Funiculus sociatus GB2-C1: one gene and its partner. The protein of the gene in region 1 interacts with the protein of each later gene in a pairwise test. Links are inferred from orthologs where the notes say so. Each region holds a gene or a part of one and is shown in the gene's direction. Other genes may lie near its edges. The genes, in order: NDI42_RS11520 and NDI42_RS21125.

Evidence for each region.
Region 2: the proteins of NDI42_RS11520 (region 1) and NDI42_RS21125 interact in binary tests that used the Escherichia coli proteins (3 or more experiments, as listed by UniProt). The link is inferred for Funiculus sociatus GB2-C1 from one-to-one orthologs.

What each region holds. Positions count from the first base shown.
Region 1 is NZ_JAMPKJ010000019.1:68,915-84,254, forward strand. Bases 3,667-7,969 are described here. They hold NDI42_RS11520 (DNA polymerase III subunit alpha), read left to right. Parts: upstream 3,667-4,052; coding sequence 4,053-7,769; downstream 7,770-7,969. Other genes in these bases: gatA (Asp-tRNA(Asn)/Glu-tRNA(Gln) amidotransferase subunit GatA), read left to right, coding at 3,667-3,867; NDI42_RS11525 (sunset domain-containing protein), read right to left, coding at 7,822-7,969. Also shown: NDI42_RS11495 (alpha/beta fold hydrolase), read right to left, coding at 1-183; NDI42_RS11500 (CAP domain-containing protein), read right to left, coding at 279-980; NDI42_RS11505 (DsbA family protein), read right to left, coding at 1,279-2,070; NDI42_RS11510 (hypothetical protein), read left to right, coding at 2,085-2,321; more of gatA, read left to right, coding at 2,407-3,666; more of NDI42_RS11525, read right to left, coding at 7,970-8,235; NDI42_RS11530 (serine/threonine-protein kinase), read right to left, coding at 8,326-9,513; NDI42_RS11535 (TMEM165/GDT1 family protein), read right to left, coding at 9,646-9,948; NDI42_RS11540 (TMEM165/GDT1 family protein), read right to left, coding at 10,102-10,497; NDI42_RS11545 (YkgJ family cysteine cluster protein), read right to left, coding at 10,593-10,943; psb30 (photosystem II reaction center protein Ycf12/Psb30), read left to right, coding at 11,159-11,287; single-stranded-DNA-specific exonuclease RecJ, read right to left, coding at 11,438-13,525; NDI42_RS11560 (hypothetical protein), read right to left, coding at 13,576-14,004; NDI42_RS11565 (hypothetical protein), read left to right, coding at 14,525-15,115. UniProt on the Escherichia coli protein: DNA polymerase III is a complex, multichain enzyme responsible for most of the replicative synthesis in bacteria. This DNA polymerase also exhibits 3' to 5' exonuclease activity. The alpha chain is the DNA polymerase catalytic subunit.
Region 2 is NZ_JAMPKJ010000054.1:17,389-31,417, reverse strand. The notes cover bases 3,853-6,844. They hold NDI42_RS21125 (DNA polymerase III subunit gamma/tau), read left to right. Parts: upstream 3,853-4,341; coding sequence 4,342-6,348; downstream 6,349-6,844. Other genes in these bases: NDI42_RS21120 (glycosyltransferase family 2 protein), read right to left, coding at 6,497-6,844; NDI42_RS21130 (tetratricopeptide repeat protein), read right to left, coding at 3,853-4,107. Also shown: gamma-carotene 1'-hydroxylase CruF, read left to right, coding at 1-234; NDI42_RS21140 (glycosyltransferase family 2 protein), read left to right, coding at 231-1,586; rnhA (ribonuclease HI), read right to left, coding at 1,619-2,509; more of NDI42_RS21130, read right to left, coding at 2,680-3,852; more of NDI42_RS21120, read right to left, coding at 6,845-7,933; NDI42_RS21115 (radical SAM protein), read right to left, coding at 7,887-8,861; type IV pilus biogenesis protein EbsA, read left to right, coding at 9,177-9,551; NDI42_RS21105 (DRTGG domain-containing protein), read left to right, coding at 9,578-10,669; rbsK (ribokinase), read left to right, coding at 10,696-11,685; NDI42_RS21095 (nucleoside deaminase), read right to left, coding at 11,898-12,329; NDI42_RS21090 (nucleoside hydrolase), read left to right, coding at 12,674-13,597. UniProt on the Escherichia coli protein: Part of the beta sliding clamp loading complex, which hydrolyzes ATP to load the beta clamp onto primed DNA to form the DNA replication pre-initiation complex.

The sequences.
Region 1 (15,340 bases):
GAAGCGACTACTGCCATATCCCCGGAGGTCTGGGGCGATAGTTTTGAAACGATTTTCGAGGTGGTTAGTAAAGATAGACATACTGCGACCATTACCGGGATGACCGTGCAAGCACAGAATGGGAAACCCCTGTCCTTGGACGCGGACGCTGAGGTGATGAGCTGGGGAAGAAGTGTAAGGCATAAATAAGGTTCTCATGTAAAAGGTAAAAGGCACAATAATTCTTCACTTTTTCATTTTGCATGAGAGCCTTTTGCCTTTCTCAATTACCATTTGAACTATTTGTCTTTATATCCTCCAGCGTATGTAATCACGCACATATTTCTGTATTTAGCATGAGAACCGAAGCCCACCCCAGCTACCTTAAAAGCGGAGTTAAAGATATTTTTTCTGTGACCGCGATCGCTTACTCCATCATCAATAATTAATTGCATCACAATATCTTGGGCTGTGCTGGAACCGTAGCTGATATTTTCCCCGGCGGTGGTTTGCCAAGAACCATAGCGGTTGATGCGAGTAAAGGGGGTACTGCGATCGCTTCCCGTGTGTCCTGTCGCACCCTTTGGGCCTTGGTCTTTGACGAGATCCTTTGCACCCAAAGACATCCCTTTGGATGCACTCAAAGCTGACACAGGTTTGGCTGATTTCAAGAATGCGATCGCCTCATCAACCGCCCTCACGCCTTCCTGCGTCTGCAAATAGACGTTACCAGGCAATTTAACTCGCTTGCTATCAACAAAGCTCTTTTTGTACTTTTCCAACACAGCAGCATAAGCGGCGGGATTTGTCCGCGCCTTGTTCATTTCCACAATAACAGCTTGTTCCAAAGGCGAAAGGTAACTCGCTTGTGCCAACAAAGTAGATCCTCCTTGAGTGGATGCTGGAACGCCTGCCAGAGATGGGCTAGAGGGAAAAACTGAATGAAAGAAGGTCGCCAGTACAGTGATAGGGGCAAATGCCATAAATAGAATCCGACGCATAAATCACCTTACAATTTCCTGACAAGAGAAATAACGCTGTCTATATCAAATAGATTGACAGAAGCTTCCTAAAGTTTCCGAATTTAATAAAAATAAACGTTAGTCTAAAATTTAGAATTTATCCAACACTAAATTTATCTTTCTACCACATTCTTTTTAGCTGCTACTTCTGTAAAAGTCTCTTGTTCATTGTAGCCGGAGGCGATCGCGCTCAAACTTCTGCAATCTCAGATTCAGTTTGTGAGCGATCGCAATATACAAGCAATCGCTCAAAATCGAATCAAATGCCTAAATTACTTCAAGATTTGTTTACACTAGCTAATACGTTCTCGATATCTGATAGCTGCACCGCACCTGAAAAAGTTTCGCCATTTATCACAAAGAAGGGTGTGCCAGAGAGTCCTAAAGATTCAGCAAGTTGAATATCTTCTTGGATGGCGGGATCGGCAAGAATGCGATCGTCCTCAAACTTCTCCAAATCAAGATTCAACTTTTGGGCAATATCTCGATACAAATCCTCACCTAATTTGTCTTGTTGAGTAAATAGTGCGTCTTCGTACTCCCAGAATTTGCCCTGCTGAGTTGCAGCCCAAGCAGCTTTAGCCGCTAACATGGCTTCAGGATGAATTGGAGTAAGGGGAAAATGCTTGTACACTAAAGCGATTTCGCCTGGATGCTTTTCTATTAATTGCTTCAGTGTTTTATGAGCTTCGGCACAATAGGGACATTGAAAATCTGAGAACTCAATCAGCACAACCTTGGAATCAATTGCCCCTGTGGTGGGAGATTCTCCAATCACCGCTTTAGTATTAGTTTTTAAATCTTGCAAAAAAGCTTGCTGTGCTTGCTGAACCTGCTGTTGTTGCTGCTGCTGGTATGCCTGAACAGATTCCAGAATTACTTCTGGGTGCTTGCGAATAATCTCTAAAACTTGCTCTTCCAATCGCGGACTGGTTTGGGTAGCTGCTTGCGCTGGCGTTGACCAGCCGAACAATGCTAGACACAATAACAACATTGCTAGTTTCAATGCTTTCTTAGCCGCCATTAGGAAGAAAGTGGGGGCGATCGCCCAAAGTTGAACTCGACGCATAAATTACCTGGCTGATGTTGCTAACACGATCCAGTATGCTCGACTTGCGGGGTGGCGGAACAATGAGAAGGACGCGATCGCTTCCCAAGAAAAATACTGATACCAAGCGCGATCGCCGCTTAATTCCCATAATTTTCCGCAATCTCACCCCCAAACCCTCCCCGGAAGCAGGAAAGCAGGGATGGGTTCAATATTTACGCCTAATCAACTGTAAAATCCGCACGGCACAAGCATTTCGCCTGTCTCAGTAGGGAATCATAGCGACAAGAAAGCGATCGCGTCTTTGGCGTAACCTATACTAAAAATCTAGACGGTGAATCGAAACGAGGTCATGGCATGGCATCCATCCGCGAGTTGCATAAACAACTCATTCGCAAAGAACGCTCAGCTGTAGAAATTACCCAAGAAGCTTTAGACCGTATTCAGGCGCTAGAGCCGAAATTGCATAGTTTTTTGTGCGTAACAGCAGATAGAGCATTGCAACAGGCTCGTGCAGTGGATGCCAAAATCGCCGCCGGGGAAGAAATTGGGCTGCTGGCGGGGATTCCTATTGGCATTAAGGACAATATGTGTACGCATGGAATTCCTACTACCTGCGCCTCGAAGATGTTGGAAAATTTTGTCCCCCCTTACGAGTCAACGGTGACGCAAAAACTGGCTGACGCTGGTGCAGTCATGGTGGGAAAAACCAATCTCGACGAGTTTGCGATGGGTAGTTCTACGGAAAACTCAGCCTATCAAGTCACTGCTAACCCTTGGGATTTGGATCGCGTGCCGGGAGGGTCTTCTGGCGGTTCAGCAGCGGCGGTGGCGGCAAAAGAGTGTGTTGTAGCTATCGGTTCTGATACAGGTGGCTCTATCCGTCAACCAGCCTCTTTCTGTGGCGTTGTCGGGATGAAACCTACTTATGGGTTAGTTTCCCGTTATGGATTGGTGGCTTTTGCTTCTTCTTTGGATCAGGTTGGCCCGTTTGGACGCACAGTAGAAGATACAGCAATTTTATTGAGAGCGATCGCAGGTTACGATCCCAAAGACTCTACCAGTCTCAAAGTCGAAATCCCAGACTACGCCAAAGCTCTCAGGCCAAACTTCAAACCGAGAGGTCAGTTGCGAGTTGGTTTTATTAAAGAAACCTTTGGCGAAGGTTTAGACTCAACTGTGTGGCAAGCTGTTACCAAAGCTATTGAGCAACTGCAAAATTTGGGAGCGGAAATTCAAGAAATTTCCTGTCCCCGCTTCCGCTACGGTTTGCCCACCTATTACGTTATTGCTCCTTCTGAAGCATCCGCTAATCTCGCTCGGTACGATGGAGTAAAGTACGGCTTCCGCACACCAAACGCCGACAATCTTCTATCGATGTACACCCAGACTCGCGCCGCTGGTTTCGGAAAGGAAGTCAAGCGCCGGATCATGTTGGGTACTTATGCTCTCTCAGCTGGTTACTACGACGCCTATTATCTCAAAGCCCAAAAAGTCCGCACCTTGATTAAACAAGACTTTCTGCGGGCTTTTGAAAAAGTTGATATTTTAGTATGTCCCACTGCTCCTACAACTGCTTTCAAAGTAGGAGAAAACACAGAAGATCCGTTGGGTATGTATTTGAATGACCTGATGACTATCCCGCTAAATCTTGCTGGGTTGCCTGGTTTAAGTGTACCCTGTGGTTTTGATGAAAAGGGATTGCCGATTGGAGTGCAATTGATTAGCAATGTTTTGCGAGAAGATTTACTCTTGCAAGTAGCATATGCCTATGAGCAATCTACTGATTGGCATCTACACACGCCGCAATTAGATTAGCTATCTTTCTCGTTCCCAGGCTAGAGCCTGGGAACGCAATTCTAGAGGCTCTCGCTCGAAGTATAAACGAGTTAGGAAAACCCACCCTTATTTTAAATAGACGATTATAGGAGACTCTGCCTCCTGTAATCATTCCCAAGCTCAGCTTGGGAATGAGGAAACCAATTAGTAATTAGTAAAATAATATGTCTTTCGTAGGTTTACATATTCACAGTGATTACAGTTTGCTTGATGGTGCTAGTCAGCTACCCGAACTGGTAAATCAAGCAATAAAATTGGGAATGCCTGCGATCGCTCTCACGGATCACGGCGTTATGTATGGCGCAATTGAACTAATAAAAGTTTGTCGCGGTAAAACAATTAAGCCAATTATTGGCAATGAAATGTATGTAGTGAATGGCGATATTAAAGAACAAAAGCGAGGTAGAAAAAAATATCACCAAGTCGTATTAGCTAAAAATACTCAAGGCTACAAAAATTTAGTTAAATTAACAACAATTTCTCATTTAGAAGGGGTTCAAGGCAAAGGAATATTTTCGCGTCCTTGCGTTAACAAAGAACTTTTAAAAGAGTATCGGGAAGGTTTAATTGTCACCAGTGCTTGTTTAGGCGGTGAAATTCCCCAAGCAATTCTCCAAGAGAAGCCAGATATCGCTCGCCGAGTTGCTAAAGAGTACAAAGATGTTTTTGGCGAAGACTTTTATTTAGAAATTCAAGATCATGGTTCTCAGGAAGACAGGCTTGTTAACGTTGAAATTGTCAAAATTGCACGGGAACTAGACATTAAAATTATTGCTACGAATGATTCGCATTTTATCTCCTGCAACGACGTAGAAGCGCACGATGCGCTGTTATGTATTCAGACGGGGAAATTAATTTCCGAAGATAATCGGATGCGCTACAGCGGGACTGAGTACCTTAAGTCTGCTGAAGAGATGAAACAACTGTTTCGAGATCATCTACCGGACGAGGTAATTGAGGAAGCGATCGCAAATACCCTAGAAGTCGCTGAAAAAATCCAGCAATACAAAATTTTCGACGAGCCACGCCTTCCCGACTATCCTATTCCATCAGGTTACACAATTGACACCTACTTAGAAGAAACTGCCAGAGAAGGACTGCGCGAAAGATTTAAAGTTCGTTCTTATTTAGACGTTGGTTTAGTTTATCGAGAACGGCTGGATTATGAATTAAAAATGATTCAGCAGATGGGTTTTTCTACTTACTTTTTAGTAGTTTGGGATTACATCAAATACGCCAGAGATCATGGCATTCCCGTAGGGCCAGGACGTGGTTCTGCTGCTGGTTCTCTCGTAGCTTACGCCTTAAAAATTACTAATATTGACCCAGTACATCATGGACTGCTATTCGAGCGATTTCTAAATCCAGAACGGAAATCTATGCCTGATATTGACACAGATTTCTGCATTGAAAGGCGGGATGACGTAATTCAATACGTTACCGAAAAGTATGGAAAAGAGCGAGTAGCACAAATTATTACCTTCAACCGTTTAACATCTAAAGCAGTTTTAAAAGATGTCGCCAGAGTGTTAAATATTCCCTATGGGGAAGCAGACAAAATGGCGAAATTAATCCCCGTGGTGCGAGGAAAGCCAACCAAACTTAAAGTAATGATTGGTGACGATTCACCCGCCCCAGAGTTTAGAGAAAAGTACCTATCAGACGAAACAGTTCGCCATTGGGTTGATATGGCGATGCGGATTGAAGGTACAAACAAAACCTTTGGTGTACACGCCGCTGGTGTAGTTATTTCCAAGCAAGCGCTAGATGAAATTGTACCGCTGCAAAAGAATAAGGACGGCTCTGTAATTACCCAATATTTCATGGAGGATCTGGAATCCCTGGGATTATTAAAAATGGATTTTCTGGGGTTGAGAAACTTAACGATTATCCAAAATACGATTGATTTGATTAAGAAGCACCGAAATATCGTTATAGATCCTGATGATGTAACCTCTGAGGAAAGAAAAGCTTATAAAATTTTATCAAAAGGCGAAATTAATAAACGACCAAAAGGAGTCCATAGTACCTATAAAAAGTTAGAAGAAGGTGATTTAGAAGGTATTTTTCAGCTAGAGTCGTCGGGAATGCGTCAGATAGTGCGCGACCTAAAACCCTCGAACATAGAAGATATTTCCTCAATTCTAGCTCTATATAGACCGGGGCCATTAGACGCTGGACTAATTCCTTTGTTTATTAATCGTAAACATGGAAGAGAAGAAATTGTCTATGCAAATCAGTTATTAAAACCAATTCTTGAGGAGACTTATGGTGTTCTTGTTTATCAGGAGCAAATCATGAAGATGGCTCAAGATTTGGCAGGATATTCTTTAGGTCAAGCTGACTTATTACGCCGCGCAATGGGTAAGAAAAAAGCTGATGAAATGGAGAAGCAGCGGCAACTTTTTATTGATGGAGCTACAAAAAACGGGATTGTAAGCACACTGGCTGAAGATTTATTTGAACAGATGGTGAAGTTCGCCGAGTACTGTTTTAACAAATCCCATTCAACTGCTTATGCTTATGTTACTTATCAAACTGCTTTTTTAAAGGCAAATTATCCGGTTGAATATATGGCGGCATTGCTGACCGCTAACAGTGGCGATACCGATAAGGTACAGAAATATGTTGCTAACTGTTTGGCTATGGGAATTAAGGTGGAACAACCGGATATTAATTGCTCCCTTGTGGATTTTACGCCTTTGCAAGAAAAGATTTTGTTTGGGCTGTCTGCGGTGAAGAATTTAGGTTTGGGAGCGATTGAGTGTATTTTGGCAGAACGAGATCAGGGGGGAAATTTTAAGTCATTGGCTGATTTATGCGATCGCGTCAACCTCCATGCTGTCAAAAACAGCGCCTTAGAAGCTTTGATCCAATGCGGTGCTTTTGATAGTATCGAAACGAATCGAAACCAATTAATCCATGACCTCCCCTTAGTAGTAGATTGGGCGCAATCCCGGGCCAAAGACCGAGAAATCGGTCAGGGAAATCTGTTTGACTTTTTTGGAGGGGCGACCTCCACTCAAGACACTGCTAGTCCTGCTTTTGAATCTGCTCCCAAAGCGCCCCTGGTGAAAGATTTTTCCAAAACAGAGAAGTTGCAGATGGAAAAACAACTGCTGGGCTTCTATGTTACTGACCATCCTCTTAAATCTGTAGAAAAATTAGCCGCGGGGTTAGATCCTGCTCCTATTAATCTCAGCCAACTGGAGAATGCGCGGGCGAAGTCAAAGGTCACTGTTATTGTAATGCTCACAGAAGTTAAGCAGGTGACTACTAAGAAGAATGAGCGCATGGCGATTCTACAAATGGAAGACATAACAGGTCAAACCTCAGCTGTAGTCTTTCCCCAAACTTATGAAATAATCAATTCATTATTAGTAACAGATACGCCTCTAATTATCTTTGGCAAAGCGGATCGGCGAGAAGATCAGATGCAAGTGATTGTGGAAGAAATTAAGCTGATTACAGCGGAGCAATTGGTAATAGCGGAAGTAACACCGCCGCTAGTAGAAGAAGAACCTGAATTTCAGCCCCAGGAAACAACTTTTTCAGAACAACCAAAGAATCACAATGAGGATAATGTGAAAATTGATGCTGAGCATTTGGTGATGGTGGAACTGACACCTGAGCGAATTAATGATGAGGCAAAACTTAAGCACCTGCTAATTCTTTTGGAAGAACATTCAGGCGACAAGAGTAAAGCAAAAGTTCCGGTAATTGGAGTTGTGGCGGGTGAATACAAGCGCAAGTTTGTGCGCCTGGGACAGGCATTCTGGGTGCAAAATCACAAACGTACTGTAGATGCTCTTAGATCCGCTGGTTTTACTGCCCGCGTTAAGGCTGTGACGAGTGGAGAATACTCGTCCTATGACTATTAAATTTTCTCTTCATCCACAAGAGGAAATAAAACGGCGAGGGATTCCATTGATTTTAGTTGGCTTCGTTCTCCTTCAGTTCTTTGGGAGATTTGTAGCCAGCTTGCTCCGCTATTTTCCTGCTTGGAAAACAGATATCGGGCTTGATTTTGTCGTAATTTTTCGCCTTTGGCCCAGTGTAGACTTTACCTCGTTTTTTAGTATTTCTTCCCTTAATCGGCGCATTACTTGGACAATTATTTGCTTGAGGCGATACACCTAATTTTTCAGATGTGGCTTTATCAGATGGACTAGGGGAAGCTGTATTTCCATCTACCGAAGGAGAAGGCGAAGTAGTTTCAGAAGTAGGTGAGTTGGGAGAATTATTAGTTACAGGTACGTTAGCTTCTTGAGTGCAACTAGAAAGGGTTAAACCTGCTAAAAGCGCTATAGATGCAATCCATTGGCAATGATAATTTTTCAAGTTCATTTTTATCGGAAAGCTTAAGAAAGGGTATTATAACCTCTAAAGGTTAATTTTTTATAGTAAGTATAGTCTACCCTACAAAATATAACTTTGCTAAGTCTCAGTTGGCGGTTTTTTGGGTTTTGGAGAGCCTAAAAACTGAGATTTTAATTCTTCCAATTCCAGATCAACTTGGCTTTTTGATTGTGCAGGATTAGAGGATGGGGCTTTTTGGGGAGTAGATTTTTGATTTTCATTTTTAGACGTGCCAGCTTCCAGAAACTGCGATCGCATCTCTGCCAATTCATCATCAACTAGGCTGTTAGACTTGCTAGCTGAGGTTTTAACAACGGGTGTTGTCGCTGGCGGTGATTGATGAACAGGCTTTGCAGGTGTCGCAACTGTTGGTGTCGTTGCTTGCTTCTGCTCTTGATTCAAGTCTTTAAGCACTTCTGCTGCTGATTGATAGCGCCGACTGACAGCAGTTTGCAGCATTTTGTCTAGAATTTTACCTAAAAAACCGCTGACTTTAAAAGTTAAGAATTGTCGCCACACCCAGGCATCTTCGTTGATATCATATAAGTCAAATGGAGACATCTGGGTTAATAAATGAATGCAGGTGACTCCTAAACTATAAATATCGCTGACAAAAGTAGCTTTGCCTCTAGCTTGTTCTGGTGCTACATATTCGGGGCTGCCAATGCTGGTTCCGGTTTTCAGTAGAGCGGCACCTGTGGCAAATTTAGAAGCGCCAAAATCGACAATAACCAGACGTGTGTCTCGGCTTCTCCTAATAATATTTTCTGGCTTAATATCCCGATGAATTACCTGATGATTGTGCACAAATTGCAGCACAGGTAATAGATCGTTTAACAATTGGAGAATCTGAGTTTCATTAAATGCACCGACCTTTGATAGTTCTTCGGCTAAATTTTGCCCGTCGATAAATTCTTGCACCAAATACTGCCGATCGTCTTGGGTAAAATATGCCAGCAGTTCTGGAATCTGGGGATGTTTGCCTAGTTCATCCAGTCGCACCGCTTCTTGATTAAATAACTCAACTGCCTTTTGAACGGTGCTGGTGCCTTGGGCTTGGGGATAAAATTGCTTAATAACGCAGGGCGGTTTTGAGGGTTTGTCTTCATCCACTGCCAAAAAAGTTCTGCCAAAGCCTCCCTGTCCAATGGGTTTGATAGCACGGTAGCGCTCTTTGAGCAGCAATTTGGTGCCACAAGTGATACAAAACTTTGTATCAGTAGGATTCTGGGGATTTGGGCAAGTTGGATTGAGGCAATAGCTCATAATGGGAAGCAATCAACGGATGACTCTATATTAAGTCTTCCCTATGTTTTCCCGTAAGAAAAAGCGCCCAAAAGACTAAATGGAGCTACACAAATCAAGCCCACGGAGGCGGGTTTAAGAAAATGGCAAATGTTATAGTGCCTCTTCCGATTCTTCTGACGAATTGGCATTAGGCCACAGCAGGCGCACAGCAATCAAGGCAAATCCAATTGCCGCGATCGCTTTCAACATCCGCGCCGGAAACAGCACCGATACCCCTTCTCCTGCCAGAACTCCCAGTAAACTAGCCAACAGCAGTGCTGTGACTGTCCCAAAAAATACAGCGCGGGGAGATTTGGAACTGCCAGAGAGCGCGATCGCTGCAAATTGGCTCTTATCTCCTATCTCTGCCAAAAATACCGTAATAAAACTAATTCCTAAAAGGTGCCAATCCATAAGTATTTCTTATTGTTTAATTTATCCTCATTACCAGGCTCAGCCTAATAACGCTGTTTTGGAGGTGCCTGCTTCAATAATTAATCCAACTACACCAGTGAAAACCAGCCTCACTATTAACATTCCCAGGAGCTGCCTGGAAACGAAAAAGCTTTAAAAATGCACTACATCCCAGCACAGCATCGCAGAAACGCACAGCAAACAAACTCCAGCTGCCGTATCTAGGGTTTTCGGCGAGAACTTGGTTGCCAGAGCACGCCCCAACAATACCCCTAGTAAACTTGTAGCGATGAGTGCCGCTGCTGCACCTGCAAAAACCAGCCCAGGTGACTGAGATTCCGCACTCATCAGCAGAGTTGCTATCTGGGTTTTGTCTCCCATTTCTGCCAAAAAGATTGTCAAGAACGTCGAACTGAACGCTTTCCAGGGTAAACCTTCCAGCTTAGATGCTGCTGGCTTCTGGTAAGACTGGCGCATTTGTGCAGATTTCGCTGGTTCAATAGGACGCTCTAAAGTAGGCAAGCTGGGAGGCAATGTAGATAGTTTCACTCTTTAGTTCTGCTTAAGGCTGCATAGTTTTCATATTCTTTTCATTTTCTCAGATGTGTGTCGAAATATCAAGCTTTTTAAATTACAAAGCCTTCTCAGAAGCCAACTTCACTGTTAAAGCGGATCATTTCTAAAGAGCGATCGCCATAAACCCCTTCAATCTGCTCGCGACAACATTCAATTGCAAAGTCGTTCAACTCCTCTGGTTCAACACCATACAAATCCTCAAAAACATCTGACTGCACCCGACAGAAGCGAGGACGGTCTGCATAGATCCGGCATTCTCGCGCCGCATGGTCAAAATTCACGCACCATCCCCCTTCACCCACCATGCTCAGATAAAGCTGTAACTCATCTGGGGTAAGATACTCATCCAAGTCTGGTCGGTCTGCTGGGTCAAGATGACAGCAGGCTCCACATTGCTTAACACAGCCCCAAGTCGCCATTGTTCAAAATCTTTCAAAAAGTTCTCGTTTCTTGAGCTTAACGGTTTTTCGTTAGTAGCTGTTCAAGACGGCTACCCGCAATTCCTGTCGTTTATTATACTTTTGTAAACTTGCTTTAATAAAGGAGCGATCGCTAGGTAAGATTAGATGGCAAAATTTCCAGCTTTGCCAGTTAAATCTATACGTAGTAAATACCCTCATCAAAGGCAGGAAACATGGAATTTTTCAGCTCTTTAGGCAACCTCAACTGGGAAGTAATTGCTCAGCTCACCTTTGTGGCACTAATCATGCTTGCTGGCCCAGCGGTCATTTTCGTGCTGGCATTTCGCAACGGCGACCTCTAAATTCCCAGCGTTTGTAATCAAAGTGAATCTTAAACGCAAAGGCTCGCTAAGGGAAGCGCAAAGGTACGCAGAGGGTAATTAAAACTTTGCGCCCCTTTGTGAGTCTCTTAGCGAGCCTTTGCGTTTAAAGGTCTTGACTTTTTAGATAAGTTATGTACTTCTTCCGGGTAGGTTCAAAGCTTTGAGAGCAGCCTTAATTAGGTGAAAATACCTCGGTTCAGTAACATCAACTTGGGCGGAATCTGCGGCTGTTGTCCCTAAAAGCCCGGTTCTTTGTCCTTGCTGAATAGCTAGAACTTTACCTTGATTATTTTTAATTTTTAACTCTTTTAAAGACTCGTTCAGACTACAGGTGTAATGACGTTGGTTGTAGTAAAATTCGGCTTGAGGCTGCGGCGAAGCCAGTGAGGAGATTTTGGGAAGTCGGACACCTACTAATTCCAGCTCAATTGTAGTGTTGCCATTCCAGAAATTTTCTTTCAATTTGTAGGCGATATCGACTCGCGGCGGCAAAGGAAAGTAATCGCCCCAACGCCACGCGATCGCTTTAATTTTGTAAACTGGGTTATCCTGCAACACGGTCAGTTTAACGTGACCTTTCCCCACAATTTTTTGCTCCACAACTCGAACATTAGGAGTCCAGAAAATCGGGTCGGAGTTTTCGATACCGCAGGGGTGAAGACTATCCATCTGCTGATATAAACTGAGATTAATTTGCTCCAGGCTAGCCTGGGCATCAATCTTCAGCAATGGCTTTAAATGTTCGGGTTTGAGGCATTGGTTAGCAAAAATGCACAAGCGTTCTCGAAATGCTTCTAAATTCTCCGCTGGCATAGAAAAGCCGCCTGCTGCCTTGTGTCCGCCAAATTTCCCCAATAAATCTTGACAATACTGCAAAGCTTCAAACACATGAAATTCAGGAATTCCCCGCGCTGAACCCCGAATGTGTTGCTCATCCTCATAAGTCCCGATAAACACCGGAACGCCGTAGCGTTCAACTAATCTGGAAGCAACAATTCCAATCACGCCATGATGCCAATCTGGTTGAACGACAACCAAAACCCGATCTTGCTTTAGAGAACTTGCATGGAATGTCTCTACATAAGCAACAGCTTCTTGTTCAATTTCCTCGCATAGTTGCTGACGAAGTTTGTTAATTTGTTCGCACTGCATCGCCCTTTCCAGCGCCACCCCCATATCATCAGTTGTCAGCAACTCAATTACGGTTAGGGGGTCAGCAATGCGCCCTACAGCGTTAATTCGGGGGCCAAGGCGAAAACCAATATCCTCCGGCTTTAGGGATTTTGCATTTTGGAATCCTCCCTTTTTTAGGAGAGGATCAGATTTTGGATTTTCTGGTTCACTGTTTTCCGTTCCTTGCTGTACCCCAGACATTTGAATCAATGCTTGAACCCCTGCTAGTTGCGAATGCGGCAACTGTTGCAAACCTCGCTTTACCCAGCGACGATTAACACCAGTTAAAGGCGCTAAGTCGGCAATGGTTCCTAGAGTAAATAGTTCTAAAAGTGGCTTTACTAAGCCTTTAGCTTGACCCAGTTGTTGAGCAAGCGTTACTGCCAAAATATAGGCAACTCCAACACCAGCAACACCCCGATAAGGTGAAGATTCAGCAATTAGTTTCGGGTTAAGAATGGCATCAGCTGGCGGCAGTTTTTCTGGGATATCGTGATGGTCGGTGACAATGACTTTTACACCCAGTTGTCGCGCTCTATCAATAGGATCAAACGCTGAAATGCCATTATCTACAGTTAAAATTAACCCAACACCTTCTCGGTGAAATTCTTCTACAATTCGCCGATTAATGCCATAGCCTTCACTCATGCGGCTAGGAATGGCATAATCTACCTGTGCGCCTAACCACCGCAGCGCCCTGAGTAACAAAGCAGTGCTAGTCATGCCATCAGCATCGTAGTCACCACAGATAGCAATTTTTTCACTGGATGCGATCGCATCTTTCAACAATTCCACACTAATTGCTAAATCTGGAAAATCCTCCAATGGTGAAGGCAAAACCTGCGATTCTGGTTCCAGAAATGCTTGCACCTCTTGGTACGTTTCCATACCCCGATTGATCAACACCTGACCCAACAAAGGTGAAAGTCCCGTTGCTTGCGCCAGATGTTGAGCTTGTGCTTCAATGCTGGGAAATATCTGCCACCGATGATTAGGCAATCGGTGAGAACGAGAGGATGGATCTGATGATGGTCGGTCTTGCACAGGTGTCTTAATTTAAGCAATCCGGCTGTGGCCATCCTATCAGCTTTGAGCTAAAAAACCGCAACCCGGCCGTCGTCTTTAAGATAAACTGTGCGATCGCCTGGAGGACGACCACCGGGACGCACTTCTATCCGCAAAGTTCTCGCATTCGGTTTCCCAATGTTCACCCGCAATGGCAAACCAGTCGCATCCCACAACAAAACTGATAAATTTGGGTCGGTACTACCTCCCCTAGCAAAAGATACCGCTTGTCCGGGATTAAGAGGAATTGGGTCAGTCTCCAACACCCTCTGCATCTGAACCAAACTTGATGTTAGATTAACCACCTCAAAGGTAATGCGTTGTCCCGGTATGAACTGAATCGGCGGCGGCGGACATTTATCAGCACAGGTTCCGGCTGCTGCTGGGTTGATTTGTCCTGCATCCCCAAGCAGTAGACTAGCTGCAACTAAGACGAGTGTAGGTAGAAGTTTAGACATGAAAACTTAAATTTTACACACTCCATACTATCTCGCGTCGCGTCTGTCTGCATCAGTAAATACATTTTTTTTGTATGTAACCGCATTTTCTACAAAGTGCGGAAATTGCGGTTGTCCGACAGGCAAATATCTTAATCAGACTTGATATATAGCGTTTCTCAGTTGAGTGGAGTATATGGCAATTCTGACCTTCCCTCGACCTTGCTAGGGACATGGAATTGCCATGTCCTTACAGATGTAACGCAGCCAAGCCTTGAATTGATATACATAAGTTCAGGAAAGCGCAAGTCGCACATTTGAGTGACACTCAACTAAGCTACCTAAGGTGTGTTTCACCAGAAAAAGCGACTGCTAATTACCTTAAACCAAAAGTTAGAACTAAAGAGAACTTGCCAAGATGAAGCGGTGAAACAAATCTGAAATTTCAGAAATGTTCACGAGCAATGGAAAATGTTCCAGACACACAGATAAAAGTTTCATCTTAGTAAATAAACAGAAAACTAACCCTAAGTAACACTTCATGCTAGTTTCAACCTTTGAACTTTTAGTTAAGTCACAATTGCCAACAAATCTGGTTCCACCTCCACCAGAGTCCTTCGCCAAACTGAGGCGTACAGCCATTCAAGGTTATTTCCTAACACTTGCCAATACGACAAGCTCAACTGTCATAGTGTCTCTGGTGTTTACATCGGTTACGCCGTTTGTAGATATTGGAAAAACTTTCGTTTTTCTGGATGTAACTGGGGAAAATATTCCGGGCGATCTCATTCCAGATATAGCCGACAATAAGGCAAGATTCACCGTAAAGCTTCCTGCTAATGACACGGGTTTGTTCATTTTGCAGCCCGATATTTTGAAGACTGACAAAGGAGGGAAAAGTCTACTGGATACTGCGGACTTTGAAGTTCGTGGTTATGTGGAAATCTTTATGTCTTCGCTTTCCGAAGCTAAATCTGCAAGGCTTCTGTTAACACCTGAACACCGAGGGACATTCTTTAAAGATTTAACAGTTGAAGACCCTCAGCTCGATCAAATCGTCTACACTTTGCCTACCGCTAATGGGAACTCTCTTTTTAAGCTAGAAAAAGAGAAGCCTAACTCGGATGATTGACATAGAGTAGGGAATTTTGTTAAAGCTTATTAATGAGCTTTAACAGTAGGTTTACTTGAGACGACGGATACTTTTGGCGAAGCCCTTAAAACCTAACAACTTAGCTCTTTTCTTTAATAGAGAAGAGGAAATTAAAAGTCCCTACCCTATTAGGGGAGAGGTTTTAAGGGACTAGAGCCAATAGCATTAGAAAACTAAACCTGACCATATTAAAAGTTTGTTTAG
Region 2 (14,029 bases), on another replicon or contig:
CAGCTGGGTTTCCCACTCACCATTTATCTAAGTAACTTTGGTTATGCAGCTGGATTGAGCTTGGCCGCTGGGTATTGGATACCAGTCTCGTTGGGAGTTATTGTCGGTGTCATTCCGGCTTTGACACTATGGCAGTTGGCAAAACCAGCAGATGTAAAAGAATCCACAACTGAAACTCCTGCCAGTATGAAGCCAGAAATTCCAGTTACTCAAGTCAAAGTGGCGGTGAAGTGAGCGTCGATTGGTTAATACTACAGAGCGCAATATCGCTCTTGCTGCTGTTGATTCAAGCACCAGCAGCATTTATTCTGCTTTCGCGGCTGTTGAAAGGGCCTTCTAGGCGATCGCCTGTTGAACCCCACACTGCCACGCCGGAACTTTTCGGTGCAGTCAGTGTGGTGGTTCCTACTTTAAACGAGGCAGAGCGAATTAGTCCTTGTTTAGCAGGGTTAACGCGCCAAAGCTACGAAGTCCGAGAAATTATCGTCGTTGATAGTCGTTCCCAAGATGGAACGCCAGATTTAGTAAAAGCAGCACAGCAAAAAGACCCCCGATTTCGCCTAATTAATGATGACCCTCTCCCCTCTGGCTGGGTGGGTCGTCCTTGGGCTTTGCATAATGGCTTTTTGCATATGGCAGGGTTGGGGGCTGGGGACTGGGGGCTGGGGACTGGGGACTGGGGACAAGGGGCTGGGGACAATTCCCAATCCCCAATCCCCAATTCCCAATCCCCAATCCCCAATTCCCAATCCCCAAAATGGTTTTTGGGTCTTGATGCCGATACTCAGCCTAGTCCGGGCTTAGTTGCTGGTTTGGTAAAGGCAGCAGAGGCGGAAGGTTACGATTTGGTTTCTCTGTCGCCGCAGTTTATCCTCAAATATCCTGGGGAATGGTGGCTGCAACCAGCACTGTTAATGACTCTACTGTACCGATTCGATCCGGCGGGGACAAATACTCAAGATCCGTCGCGAGTGATGGCGAATGGTCAGTGTTTCCTGTGTCGTCGCTCGGTTTTAGAGGCTGTGGGGGGGTATACCAGTGCTAAGAGTTCTTTTTGTGACGATGTGACTCTTGCTCGTAACATCGCTTCCGGTGGCTTTAAGGTGGGCTTTCTGGATGGGGCTAAGGTCTTGAAGGTGCGGATGTATGAGGGAGCAGCTGAAACCTGGAATGAGTGGGGGCGATCGCTTGATCTCAAAGATGCGTCATCAAGTGGTCAGATATGGGGCGATTTGTGGTTGCTTACTTGCACTCAAGGTCTACCCCTATTAGCATCCTTTATTTTACTAAGTTGGCTGGTAATGGGGAATTCTTCAATACCTGTCCTAGCGGCAGCCGGGCTGAACTTATTTCTGCTTTTGATTAGGTTTGCCTTGCTTTTAGCGATCGCGCCCTCATATGAAAGCTTCATGCGATCGCCCCATGTCGCCCCCTTAAACGATCGTGTAGAGACGCGAAATTTTCCGTTTCTGCATTTACCTGTTTACTTTTATCTTTCTCCTCTCGCAGATCCCTTGGCAGTGTTGCGAATTTTCTTGTCTGCCTTCCGCACTCCAAAGCAGTGGCGGGGGCGGAATTATGGATAAACTAATAGCTAATGGCTGTTGACAATTAGCCATTAGCTATTAGCACTTGCTTCAAAATTACTGTTTACCTCATCCACTCGTTCCAGCTGCCAGAGAATTTGATTTCCCTCGCGGCGCACTCGCGATACCACCCAATTGCGCCAACCCCAGTTGTCGCCGCGACTGGTGACAGCACTGGCATTGACATCCATTAGATCGGCTAATTCAGAGCTAGTAATCAGATAGCCTTTAGCAGCTATTTCATCAGCTACGTGGAGAGTTTCTATCAAGTTGCGAAGTTGGGCGACTCTCACTTCACGGGGCAGATTGTCCAGAGAATCAAGAGACGGAGGAGTAGTAGAGTCTACCATGACAAGGCCGAGGTTAGGAGGGTCAGAAGATACGTCACTCGATTGTATCGTTTCCCGATCGATGGAATCGGTAGCCTGTGAACTAATTAAGGCATCTGGTTGTGTTTGTTGCAGGTCAGGGGCGCGGCCAAGGGCAAAAGCGCGGGCAATCTCATCGCAGCGCTCATTTCCTTCATTTCCTGCGTGACCCCGCACATACCGCCACTCGATATGCTGGGAATTGAGTTCATCAAGAATTTCCCAGAGGTCTTTGTTGAGAACGGGTTTACCTTCCGAGGTTTTCCAACCCTTCTTTTTCCAGCCTTTAACCCATTTGGTAATACCGTTTCTCAGGTATTCGCTATCAGTGTAGAGTGTGACTGGTTCTTGTTGTCCGGTGGCAGTGACAAGTTTTAAGGCACCAATCGCTGCTTGCATTTCCATGCGGTTATTTGTGGTTGCAGGATCTGCGTCACCCATTTCATAGACCGATCCATCATTAAAATAAACCACAACGCCCCAGCCGCCAGGGCCAGGGTTGCCACGGCAAGCTCCATCGGTGTAAAGAGTTTTGATTTTACGTGAGAAGGGCATCAAGGTAGTTGTTAGTTGTTGATGGTTAACAAAAAGTTAGATGCTGCCAATGATGGGAAAATCTGCCCAGTCGTTGGAGTGAGTGTTGGATTGGGTTGGTTCTATTTTACTGACGACAGCCAATTCTATTAAAAAAAATGAACTATGGGCGATCGCAGTCGTATTTCAATTTAACTGGGTGAGGAAATATCGTCATTTGTTTCCCCTAAAGCCAGCTGAAGTTGCTGGATGTCTTGCAAAATCGCCTGGTACGCATCTGGAAAATTTTCTTCTGTAAGGGTTTTTAGCGCCTCTTGGTATTCGGCTAAAGCTTGGTGAAAATAGGGATCGATCATAAAATCTCGCTGCCCTTTCTGATGATGAGCATTGCCGATAGCTTGATGTAATATGCCCCAGCCGACCGGATCGCTGTCTTGGGTGACATATTTTAACCCTTCCTGATAGCAAGCTATTTGCCCTTCAAAGCCGCGCTGGTTCAAATTTGGATTGTTTTGAGCCAATTGACTTAAGGAAGCCAACAGAGGGTCATAACTAACTGAATTGGCGGCACAATTGCCGCGACCTATCCAAGATTGCCAATCGTCAAGCTTGAATTGCAGCGCTTGGTCTAAAGATGCGATCGCTTCTTCATATCGGTTTAAGTTTTGTAGGGCAAATCCCCGCAGGTTCCAGGCTTCGGGATAGTTGTGTTTGAGTTGCAGAGCTTTGTCTAAAGAAGCGATCGCTTCTTCAAACTGTCCTAAGTGCGATAGGGCTATACCCTTGCTGTACCAAGCTTCCTCGTTGTCGGGTTTAAGTTGGGTGGCTCTCTCAAAACTGGCGATCGCTTCTGGAAAATTTTCTGCTAGAACTTGCTGAACGCCTTGGTTTAACCAAGCTTCTGCTTCGTCTGATGCTTGCTGGGATACTTCCTCTGCTGGTTGGTCTGCATTCTCTTGATCGGCAGCATTGAATTGATTAACCAATGCTTGAATAATCACTTGTGGATCGGTTGTGTCAATTTGCAGTTGCTCGGCGACTTGCTGGCGTAACCCAGCATCCTGCTCTAACATTACAAACAACTCATCCAACGTGACTGTCTTGAGTTCTGGGTTTTCCTCTGGCTGGTTATTTTCTGGCGGAGCTTCTTCAGTGCGCTCGTACTCCTCGTACTCGAATATCTCAGAGACAGGCTCAGAGACAGGCTCTCTTTGTCCCATTCGTGCCGGAGAACGAGTCAATAGCTGCATCCCAATCTCATAGGAAACATCGCTAATTTCGCCGCACCCCATCTGACCCAACTGCACCATCCGCGCTGCTAACTCATTATTTGGCACAGGTGAAGCCAATAATCTATCGCCAAAGCGACGCAACCATCCTACCCATTGGGCTTGGCTGCCGCGATCGCCCAAACTTTCAAAAAAACGCAAAACTCGTGGCTGCTGCCAACCATGCGTTACACCTTCGAGCAGTTGGGTATACAAAAATTCATAATCTGTATCGGACAGGGGTTTAGGGGTTTCCGGTTGAAACGAAGACGGTGTAGGCTTCCGCCTGTTGTCGGAACCAAATAAACGCTGAAACCACCTTACAAGCGATCGCCATATTTGCTTTAACATTTGCCCCATTCCCGTCGCACTTCCTCAGATTCTACCCAACTGGCTTGAACTGATGATAGTGCCGCATATACTTGCCCATCATACCTTTTGTCCAGTTAACTCGAATAAAAGTTTCTAGAAAACCGAACCAAATAAAATAAAGCAACAGTAGATTAACACAGCAGGGTTTAACCAGACCAACACGCTAGACTTTTATGGGCAACTGTTGCTCTAGTCCTTGTCTTTCTGAATGCCGTGACCTACGAACCCCTGCATCACAAGTATCGCCCTCAGACGTTCGCGGATTTGGTGGGACAAGAAGCGATCGCCCAAACTCTCACCAACGCCATCCGCAGCAAACGCATTGCCCCTGCCTATTTATTCACTGGATCCAGAGGGACGGGCAAAACTTCCAGCGCCCGAATTCTGGCAAAGTCGCTCAACTGTCTTTCTAGCAATATTCCTACGGATCAGCCTTGTGGAGTTTGCGATGTTTGCTTTGGAATTACTAAAGGTTCCGCGCTGGACGTGATTGAAATCGACGCCGCCAGCAACACAGGCGTAGATAACATTCGGGAAATCATCGAACGCGCTCAATATTCCCCAGTCCAGTGTCGCTATAAGGTTTATGTAATCGATGAGGTTCATAGCCTCAGCACGGCGGCGTTCAATGCCTTGCTGAAGACGCTGGAGGAGCCACCTAAGCACGTAGTCTTTGTCCTGGCGACAACGGACCCCCAGCGGGTGTTACCGACGATTATCTCTCGCTGTCAGCGGTTTGATTTTCGTCGCATTCCCCTAGAGGCAATGGTGGGTCATCTCTTAAAGATTGCCCATCTGGAAAATATTAATATCACCGTGGAGGCGATGACTCTGGTGGCGCAAGTAGCTCAGGGAGGCTTGAGGGATGCGGAAAGTCTCCTCGACCAACTAAGTTTATTATCCGGTCAGGTGACGGTGGAAGCCGTTTGGGACTTAGTAGGGGCGGTGCCAGAAAGAGATTTAATGGATTTGTTGCAGGCGATCGCATCTAACAATCCGGAAGCTGTTCTCGACAAGACACGCAAACTCATGGACAGGGGCAGAGAGCCTTTGATTGTCCTTCAGAATTTTGCTGGTTTCTACCGCGATTTGTTAATAGCTAAAAAAGCTCCCAACCGCCCTGACTTAGTTGCTTTGACTGCTCCAACTTGGAAAGCGTTGTGTGAGTTTGAAGGTTTAGATATTTCAACAATTTTGCTGGGGCAAAAGCACCTTAAAGATAGCGAAGTCCAGATTAAAAATACTACTCAGCCGCGTCTGTGGCTAGAAGTGACGCTGTTGGGATTATTGCCAGATTCTCTTCAAAGCCAAAAATCAGTCGCCCAAGTTCCGGAGTTTAGAGTCAACAATCAGCCTGCGAAACCGGAAACTCCCAAATCGACTGGATTAGCGACACCAGCCCAACCCAGCCCGTCTGCCAATTTATCCCAGAAAGAGCAGACACCGCCCCCACAGCGTGAAAATCCACAACCCGCTTCCCCTGTTTCTGCGCCCGCTGTTAGCGTACAAGCCGAAAGTGTTACACCAACGACGCAAAGTACGGTTGTTGGTCAACAATCCGAACTTGAGCAAGTTTGGCAACAGGTGCTGGATCGTCTCCCACTCCCAGGTAAAGCCCTTTTCAGCCAACACGGATATCTATTAGATATCAAAGGTCAAATAGCCTGTGTCGGTATCAGTTCGGCGCAATTGCTCAACAATTATGCCAAACCCAAATTAGCTAGCCTGGAAGCTGCTTTTCAAGAGGTTCTTCAGCATAAGGTCAAGGTTAACTTTCAAGTTGGGACTGCGACTGACTCGCAATCAACCGCCCAGTCACAAACTTCCAGTCAGGGGACAACACCGCCTTCTTTGGAGGTGAAGGAGGATAGTGCTGCTAACTATCAAGCCTTGCCTTCACAAAACCAGATGCCGTCAAAGGTTCCACCGCAGGAGAGGATAGAGGCTAACAAAAAAGATTTAACAGCTGAACGTACTCCACCCTCAGTGCAAGCAGCTTCTAGCTGGCAGGAGGATGAACTGGCAGTGCGTTCTGACACTCAAGCTGTAGCGATCGCTGCCAAACGCCTTGCCGACTATTTTGATGGTGATATTGTCAATGAAAACGGCGATTTAGAGTTAATCGAACCTGAAATTCCGCAGCCGCCAGCCCAAGATATTATTTCTCCTACCCCTGAGCCAGAGCAAGAGTGGGAAGATGATGATTATGTAGATTTTTAACGAGAGCAAGTCATTTATAGCAGCCTTAAATGATTCATGAAGGCGAGATACCCGACTTCTCTAAGAAGTCGGGTATCTGAAGGGGTGCTTCACAACTCAAATAGGATTGCTATAGCTAATTTTTGCCATTAGACACTAGCTAAAGAGATTAAAACTCCAAGCTTTCGTCACCAGTGCCATGATGCACAGTTTTGACCCATTTCAAGCGCTTTGGTCGCACGGACATCCGGGCGGTGGTACTAGCCATGATCAGTATCCAGTGGAACAGATAAAAAACGCCGCGCAGGGTAGCGACTAAGGTATCGAAAAAGTTGGATGCCCTGAATTTCTCCTGTTTACTAATCCGGCGCAGTCCGATGAAAATCCCTAGTAGGGGAAGAGTGATGGCGAAACTGCTAATGGGAGCGAGGACGGGGGGACGATTCCGGACAAGAGCCATTAAGCAGTCTGGTACGGCGGCCGCGGGGAGGATGTATTGAATGATCGTAAATGAGAATAAATCAAGGGTTTTTAAAGTTCCCATACGGTTTGATACCAAAAGCCGCCAATAGTCCAGATACCGTTGGTATCCGCCTTCTGCCCAACGGTTGCGCTGATGCCAAAGCGCGATCGCATTTGTAACGCCTTCCTCCTGTACTGCTGGAAAGATGACAAAATCAATATCCCACTGGTCAAGGTGTAGCCGGAAGGTTAAATCTAAGTCGTCGGTGATAGTTTCCTCATTCCACCCGCCGCAGCTTTCCAGGGCAGTTCTGCGGACAAACTGACCGTTACCGCGCAGTTCCCCAATACCGCCAATAGCGATCCGCTGCTGCTGGAGAAAGGTGTCGAATGCCATTTCTGCCTTCTGGCCCCTCGTCCAGAAATTGAGAGAGGCGTTTGCGATCGCTTTTCGCATCTGCACTGCTCCCACCGCTTCCCGCTGGAAACTAGGACACACTCGCCGCAGCATATCGGTTGGCACTTGAGCATCAGCATCAAACACCCCGACAATTTGTCCCCGCGTCAAAGGTAACACCTGATTAAGCGCCCCCGACTTGCCGCCACTCGCATTAGCAGGTCGCCGCAGCACTTTCATCTGACGATATTCTTTAGCCAGTTGCTCTAACAATAGTGGCGTTCGGTCAGTGCTGTGATCGTCAATCACCCACACTTCATACCGATCTACGGGGTAATCTTGATTACACAGTGTCCTCACCAATCTGCCAATAACGGCTTCTTCATTTTTGGCCGCCACTAACAAGGAAACATAAGGCCATTGGTCTTTGGTTTCTTCAGATAAAGGCTCCGGGAGCTTTAAGGGGCGAGCAAACACGACGCGCAATGCCTGAATAAACAGCAACGCTGTCAGTCCCACAACTAACCATGAACCCCAGACAATAAAATGCAGAGCAACAGTACTGCCCCAAATTACCGTTAAGGCAAACGCCGCTTTGCGGCGGCGTCCTGCTAGTCCCTGAAAAAACTCGCTCTCAAATTCTTCTGTAGAGACGCCCTGAATTGCGTCTCTACATTCAGACAAAAGAGAATCGAGCGGTTCAAGCTCGTTGTAAGAATCGTTTTCGGGCCAGGAATTCTCCGGCATATGTTACTTGATTTAACCACCAATACTTGTCTACACCCATAAAGAAGCTGGGTATTAGGTAACACCAGACAGTGCAGCCTTCACAGACCGACAGCTTGCCCTGAGATTTGCGGTATTGTTCCACTTCCTCCGACTGGCGATAGAGGTCGTAAAGTTTACCGTCAATGGGAACGCCTGTTTGGGCAAAGTGATAGCAAGGCAGGAGTAGCTTGTCGTCAGGAGAAATAGCAATTACAGCATCCACCGCTTTACAACGGGGATTTTTGGTATCATTCCCCCCAGCTTCAATAAAAGCCAGTGCTGCCTTATTGTACCCAACATTCTTGTATTTCTTAGCACTTGCTTGAATTGCGGCTACTATCTCAGGGGTGGGATTCTTTTTAGAATTGTAGTTGTCGTGAGCGGTGAAGGCTGGATTGAGCCATACCCTGGCACCCAGACGTTGACCCAGTTCTCCTACTTGATCGATGTGGGGGTAGTTCTGGGCAGTTACGGTGTGATTCAGAACGGGTTGTTCGCCCAAGGCATGGGCGATTTCCACCGACTCCACCAAAGTGTCAAAAATCTTCACCCCCCGTGAGGAGTCATGAGTTTCGGCATCAGCACCATCCAGGGAGAAATTCAAAAAGTCAACTAACCCCTTAATTTCATGAGCTTTTTTGGGGTAAAGAATTGTGTTTGTCGTCATGCTGGTCCAGAATCCCTGCCGCTTAGCCTCAGAATAAATCTGTCCTACATCGGCACGCAGCAGTGGTTCTCCACCAGTAAAATCTACATACTTGACACCCAAGCGCCGCAAGTCCTGTAAATTGTGTTGAATCGTGTTGAAGTCAGCTTCTAGGGGTGGTTCTAACGCCCAGATGTTACAAAAATGGCAGCGAGCGTTGCAGCGATAGGTCAAGTAGTAATTAGCAACCAGAGGAGTCATAGATTTCGCCCATGAGGTATTCCATAGCATTCTTCAGCCAGAGTAAACCAATCGGCAGCAGATGGGAAGTTTTATTTAGGGGACTGGAGAATTAGGAATTGAGAATGGGAAATTGAGGAATTTCTTGTGTTTTCTTTTTTCGCAAATTTATCTGTGGACAGAAGGCCGGAGCGGTATATTAAGGTAAAATCTCCCTTAACGCCACTTTCCAACGCAAAAACTCTAAGCTAATCTGTTCTCAATCGGATGCTGGCTTGGCAGACAATTAAGGAAGACCCGACTGCCAAATAGACGGAAATTGAGGAAAGTTTCAGTATGTCAATCGACCAACTTCAGCCTGCACCCCAAGGGGATGTCAGTGTTTATATGCCCTACTACCAGGGTACCAAGCGTAATATGTTACCCTTGGCAATTAGCTTGTATCAAAAAGGATCTTTAGAAGGTAATCGCAAAATAGAAGGCGGCGAAAGCATTCCTTTTGTTGCCACCTGGTATGTCTCTAAAATGCCCATAGAGCTTACCCGTTGCAGATTGCAGTTTGATGGGAATGCGGAGCTGAGTTACGAAGTGATGATGGCAAATTCGGAGTTGGTCGATTTTTTAATCGACGTAATTATGAATTACAAGCGCACTCGCTCAATCGACTTTTCTCAGGCGTTCTATCGCAAGCTGCTACGTGCAGACAGTTGAACACCGTAAAAATTAGGAGTGAGGGTGTGCCAAAATCAGCTAAATATTTGCTAATAGGGTCAACAGAAGCTTACAGTGGCAAGTCAGCAGCAATCTTAGGGATTGCCCACCAGCTCAAAGAAAGAGGACTGGATATCGCCTACGGTAAACCACTAGGTACTTGTTTAAGCGAGTCGCAAACGGATGCGATGGAGGAGGATGTCCGGTTACTGGCAACTGTGTTGAAATTACCAGATAACCGGGTTTGCCCAACTCTGCTGTCTCTAGATGAGGAGACAATTCAAAGACGCTTATCGGGAGTTGACCAGAGGGATTATCGCGAGTCTCTTGAGCAATATCGCATGGTGCCTGGGGCAAAGTTGGTATTGTTGGAAGGGCCGGGTAATTTGGAGGAGGGGAGCTTGTTCGACTTGTCTTTGGGACAGGTCGCTGCTGCTGTTGACGCGGCGGTTTTACTGGTGGCGCGTTTTCACTCGGTGTTGTTGGTGGATGCTTTGTTATCAGCTAAGGAGAGACTGGGCGATCGCTTGTTGGGTGTTTTGATTAACGATATTCCCTCTAATAATCTGGAGGATGCCCAGAAGTTTGTGCGTCCTTTTCTGGAACGGCAGGGGATTCCGGTGCTGGCAATGTTGCCACGCAGTGAATTGCTGCGGAGTGTCAGCGTTCGGGAATTGGTACACCAGCTGAAGGCAGAAGTGCTTTGCCGTCCGGATCGGTTAGATTTGATGGTGCAAAGCTTGACAATTGGCGCAATGAATGTAAACTCAGCGCTGAAGTATTTCCGGAAGGGAATGAATATGGCGGTGGTAACTGGAGGCGATCGCACAGACATCCAACTAGCCGCCCTGGAAACTTCTACCCAGTGTCTGATTTTGACTGGTCAACTGCCGCCGCAACACTTTATCCTCAGCCGCGCGGAAGATTTAGAGATCCCGATTCTCTCGGTTGACCTGGATACGCTAACAACTGTAGGAATTATCGATCGTGCCTTTGGTCAGGTACGGCTACACGAACCGATCAAAATAGAGTGTATCCGCCAGATGATGGCGGAACACTTCGATATTGACCGCCTTATGGGGACTTTGGGTTTGGAAGCAGCAGTGACGGTGCAATAAACAAAGTTGCTAATGGTTAATAGCTAATGGCTAATTGTCAGAAGCAACTATTAGCAATTAGCAATACTTCCATCATGAGCAAAGTAATTGTCTTCGGCAGCATTAATATGGATTTGGTAGCGCGATCGCATCGGTTGCCAGTCGTCGGGGAAACGCTGCGGGGACATGACTTTTTTACCGCCGCGGGTGGCAAAGGGGCGAATCAAGCGGTAGCAGCAGCCCGACTGGGGGTTCCAACTCAGATAGTGGGGCGTTTGGGCGGCGACAGTTTTGGGCGCGAACTCCTGGCAGGTCTTCAAGCTTCTAGCGTTGATACCGGGGCGGTGTTGGTGGATGAGGCAGCTGCTTCTGGTGTCGCTATTATTACTGTTGATGACGCTGGAGAAAATAACATTATCATCGTTGCTGGGGCTAATGGGCGCGTGAACGAGAACGATGTTGAACGCCTGAAAAATTTGTTACCTGAAGCCGCCGCCTTACTCTTACAGTTAGAGATACCGATGAGTGCTGTTTTAGCAGCAGGCGAGGCAGGGCGAAAGGCTGGTGTCCGAGTGATTCTCGACCCCGCACCAGCATCATTGGATATCCCACAGCAGCTTTACCCGTTGGTTGACATCATTACCCCTAACGAAGTGGAAGCGGGGCAGTTGGTGGGTTTTCCCGTAGATGGGCAAGAAGCTGCTGATAAAGCTGCCACAATTTTACTTAGTTGGGGTGTGGGAAACGCAATTGTAAAGTTGGGCGATCGCGGTGTCTTTTGTGCAACCTCTCAAGAGAAGTTCTTCGTTCCAGCTTTTAGAGTCCAGGCGGTTGACACAACTGCTGCCGGAGATGCCTTTAATGGTGCTTTGGCTGCGGCTTTAGCTGAAGGGCGTTCTCTACGGGAGGCGGTGGTGTGGGGTGCGGCTGCTGGTGCTATTTCTGCAACTACTGCTGGCGCACAGCCTTCTCTGCCTGATCGGGAGATGTTTAATAGGTTTCTGGGCGAGAGAGGTATTTTTCAAACGCCAAGGTAGGCAAAGAAACAGAGGGATTTCTCTTGTTTAATTGGAGAGTTGGAGGGAGATTTTATTAATAAAGATTGCTTTTTTCTGGTAGTATAAAATCTGGATTAAATAAATACTTAGGGATAGTTCTTCCTTATCAAGATTATAATATCATAAAAAGTTAACGGTTTCAAGCGGTTGAGAATAAAAAGTTTTTCTTTTGATTAAGAGCAATCTAACGATTACTTTCCAATATCCTCATTCCACAACTGCGGATTTTTCTGGATAAAATCGCTCATTAACTGCTTACATTCATCCAAGTTTAAATCTATCACCTCAACGCCATGAGATTCCATAAATTCTTTGGCACCGGAGAAAGTTGCAGACTCACCAACAATAACTTTTTTAATCCCAAATTGGACGACAGCACCAGCACAGAGGTAACAAGGCATTAACGTAGAATAAAGTGTTGTATCCTTGTAATTGCCGATTCTGCCAGCGTTGCGTAAGCAATCAATTTCGGCGTGGGTAACGGGGTCGCTATCTTGGACGCGCTTGTTGTGTCCTCTACCGACAATTTTCCCGTCTTTTACCAGAACTGAACCGATGGGAATTCCTCCCTCACCGAGTCCTTGTTCTGCTTGTGCGATCGCATCTGTCATAAACTCATCCATAAGGCTTCACTTCTCACAGTTAGTTTTTTTTAAGGATACTGCTTGGAAACGCGATCGCTCAAGTTTTTGATATCTTCGTCCTCCAGTTTTAAACATCTGGAGGAGTGGCTAATAGTGTAGATGAGGCTGCAACTGGAGAGAAGTTCTCATTGCAGCCTCTAAACGACAGATTGCCAATCTATCAAAAATTTTACACCAATGCGCTTCCTCTTTCACTAAGGTAAGACTTAAACTTCTCTGACAGGTATCCGGGGCTACTTTACCGATATAGAGTAGAAGGTGAATATTTTCGGGAAACGCTTCACCAAGATAGATGATTCTCGGCTTAATTCAAGCAAATGTCTATGTCAAAACAACTCGTATTAATGGATCATGATGGCGGCGTTGATGATTATCTCGCCACGATGCTGCTGATGACGATGGAGAATGTGCAACCACTCGGTATCATCGTCACGCCAGCTGATTGCTATGTTGAACCTGCTGTGAGTGCAACGCGCAAAATTCTAGATTTAATGGGATGTTCTGATGTGCCAGTGGCAGAAAGTACGGTGCGGGGAATTAATCCGTTTCCGCGACTTTTTCGCCGCGATTCTTTCGTTGTAGATCATTTCCCAATTCTCAATGAACGAGAAACAATTGAGACACCTTTGGTGAAAGAATCTGGTCAGGAATTTATGGTACGGATGTTAAAAGAAGCATCAGAACCAGTGACATTAATGGTAACAGGGCCATTGACGACAGTAGCCGCTGCACTAGATTTAGATAGGGAAATTGAATCAAAAATTAAAGAGATTGTCTGGATGGGGGGTGCGCTGAACGTTCCTGGTAATGTTAGCAAAGATATTGAGGCGGGACAGGATGGTTCGGCTGAGTGGAATGCCTATTGGGACCCTATCGGTGTGAATCGAGTTTGGCAGACTTCAATCCCGATTATGTTGTGTCCTTTAGACCTGACAAATAATGTGCCAGTGACATCAGAAGTGGTGCGCCAAATGGGCCGTCAGCGTCAATATCCTGTTTCTGATTTGGCAGGACAATGTTATGCACTGGTTATCCCCCAAGATTATTATTTTTGGGATGTTTTGGCTACAGCATATCTCGCCCATCCGGAGTTTTATGAAGTGGGGGAAGAGGAGACAATGATTGTCACAAGTGGCAAGAGTCAAGGACGAACAAAGGTGGAAACTGGAGGCAGAAAAATTCGCGTTATGGAGAAGGTGGATAAGCAGCGATTTTACGATTATATTTTGCAGCAATGGGCGCGTTAATGTATCTATGCAAGGTAGACGATGCCCGCCTTACAAATCTCTTAGTTGTCTAAGTTTAGTAATTGTGCTGAACCGACTCAGAGGGGAAATCCTAAATTTTGCTTGAGTTTTAATTACCCTTGTATTTCAGCTAGGGGATATTAGCCCCGGGGGATGACTAGGCAGAGGTAGAAGAAGCGATCGCTTGCCTCTAATCTAAGCTGAGGGTATGATTTTTTACGTTCCCCGGCTCAGCCTGCTAAGGAGGATAAAAGCATGGCGCGATCGCCTTTTTGACCCCTAATGGGTAATTGCGTATTTTTGTCAACGTACAAAGTGCGTAAGCTTATTTATGAGAAACATTACAATAAGTCAACATTTATATACATAATGATTTATTTTTTGCAAAAACCAGGGAAAATACTGATAAATTAATTTTGTGAAGAGTTTGTA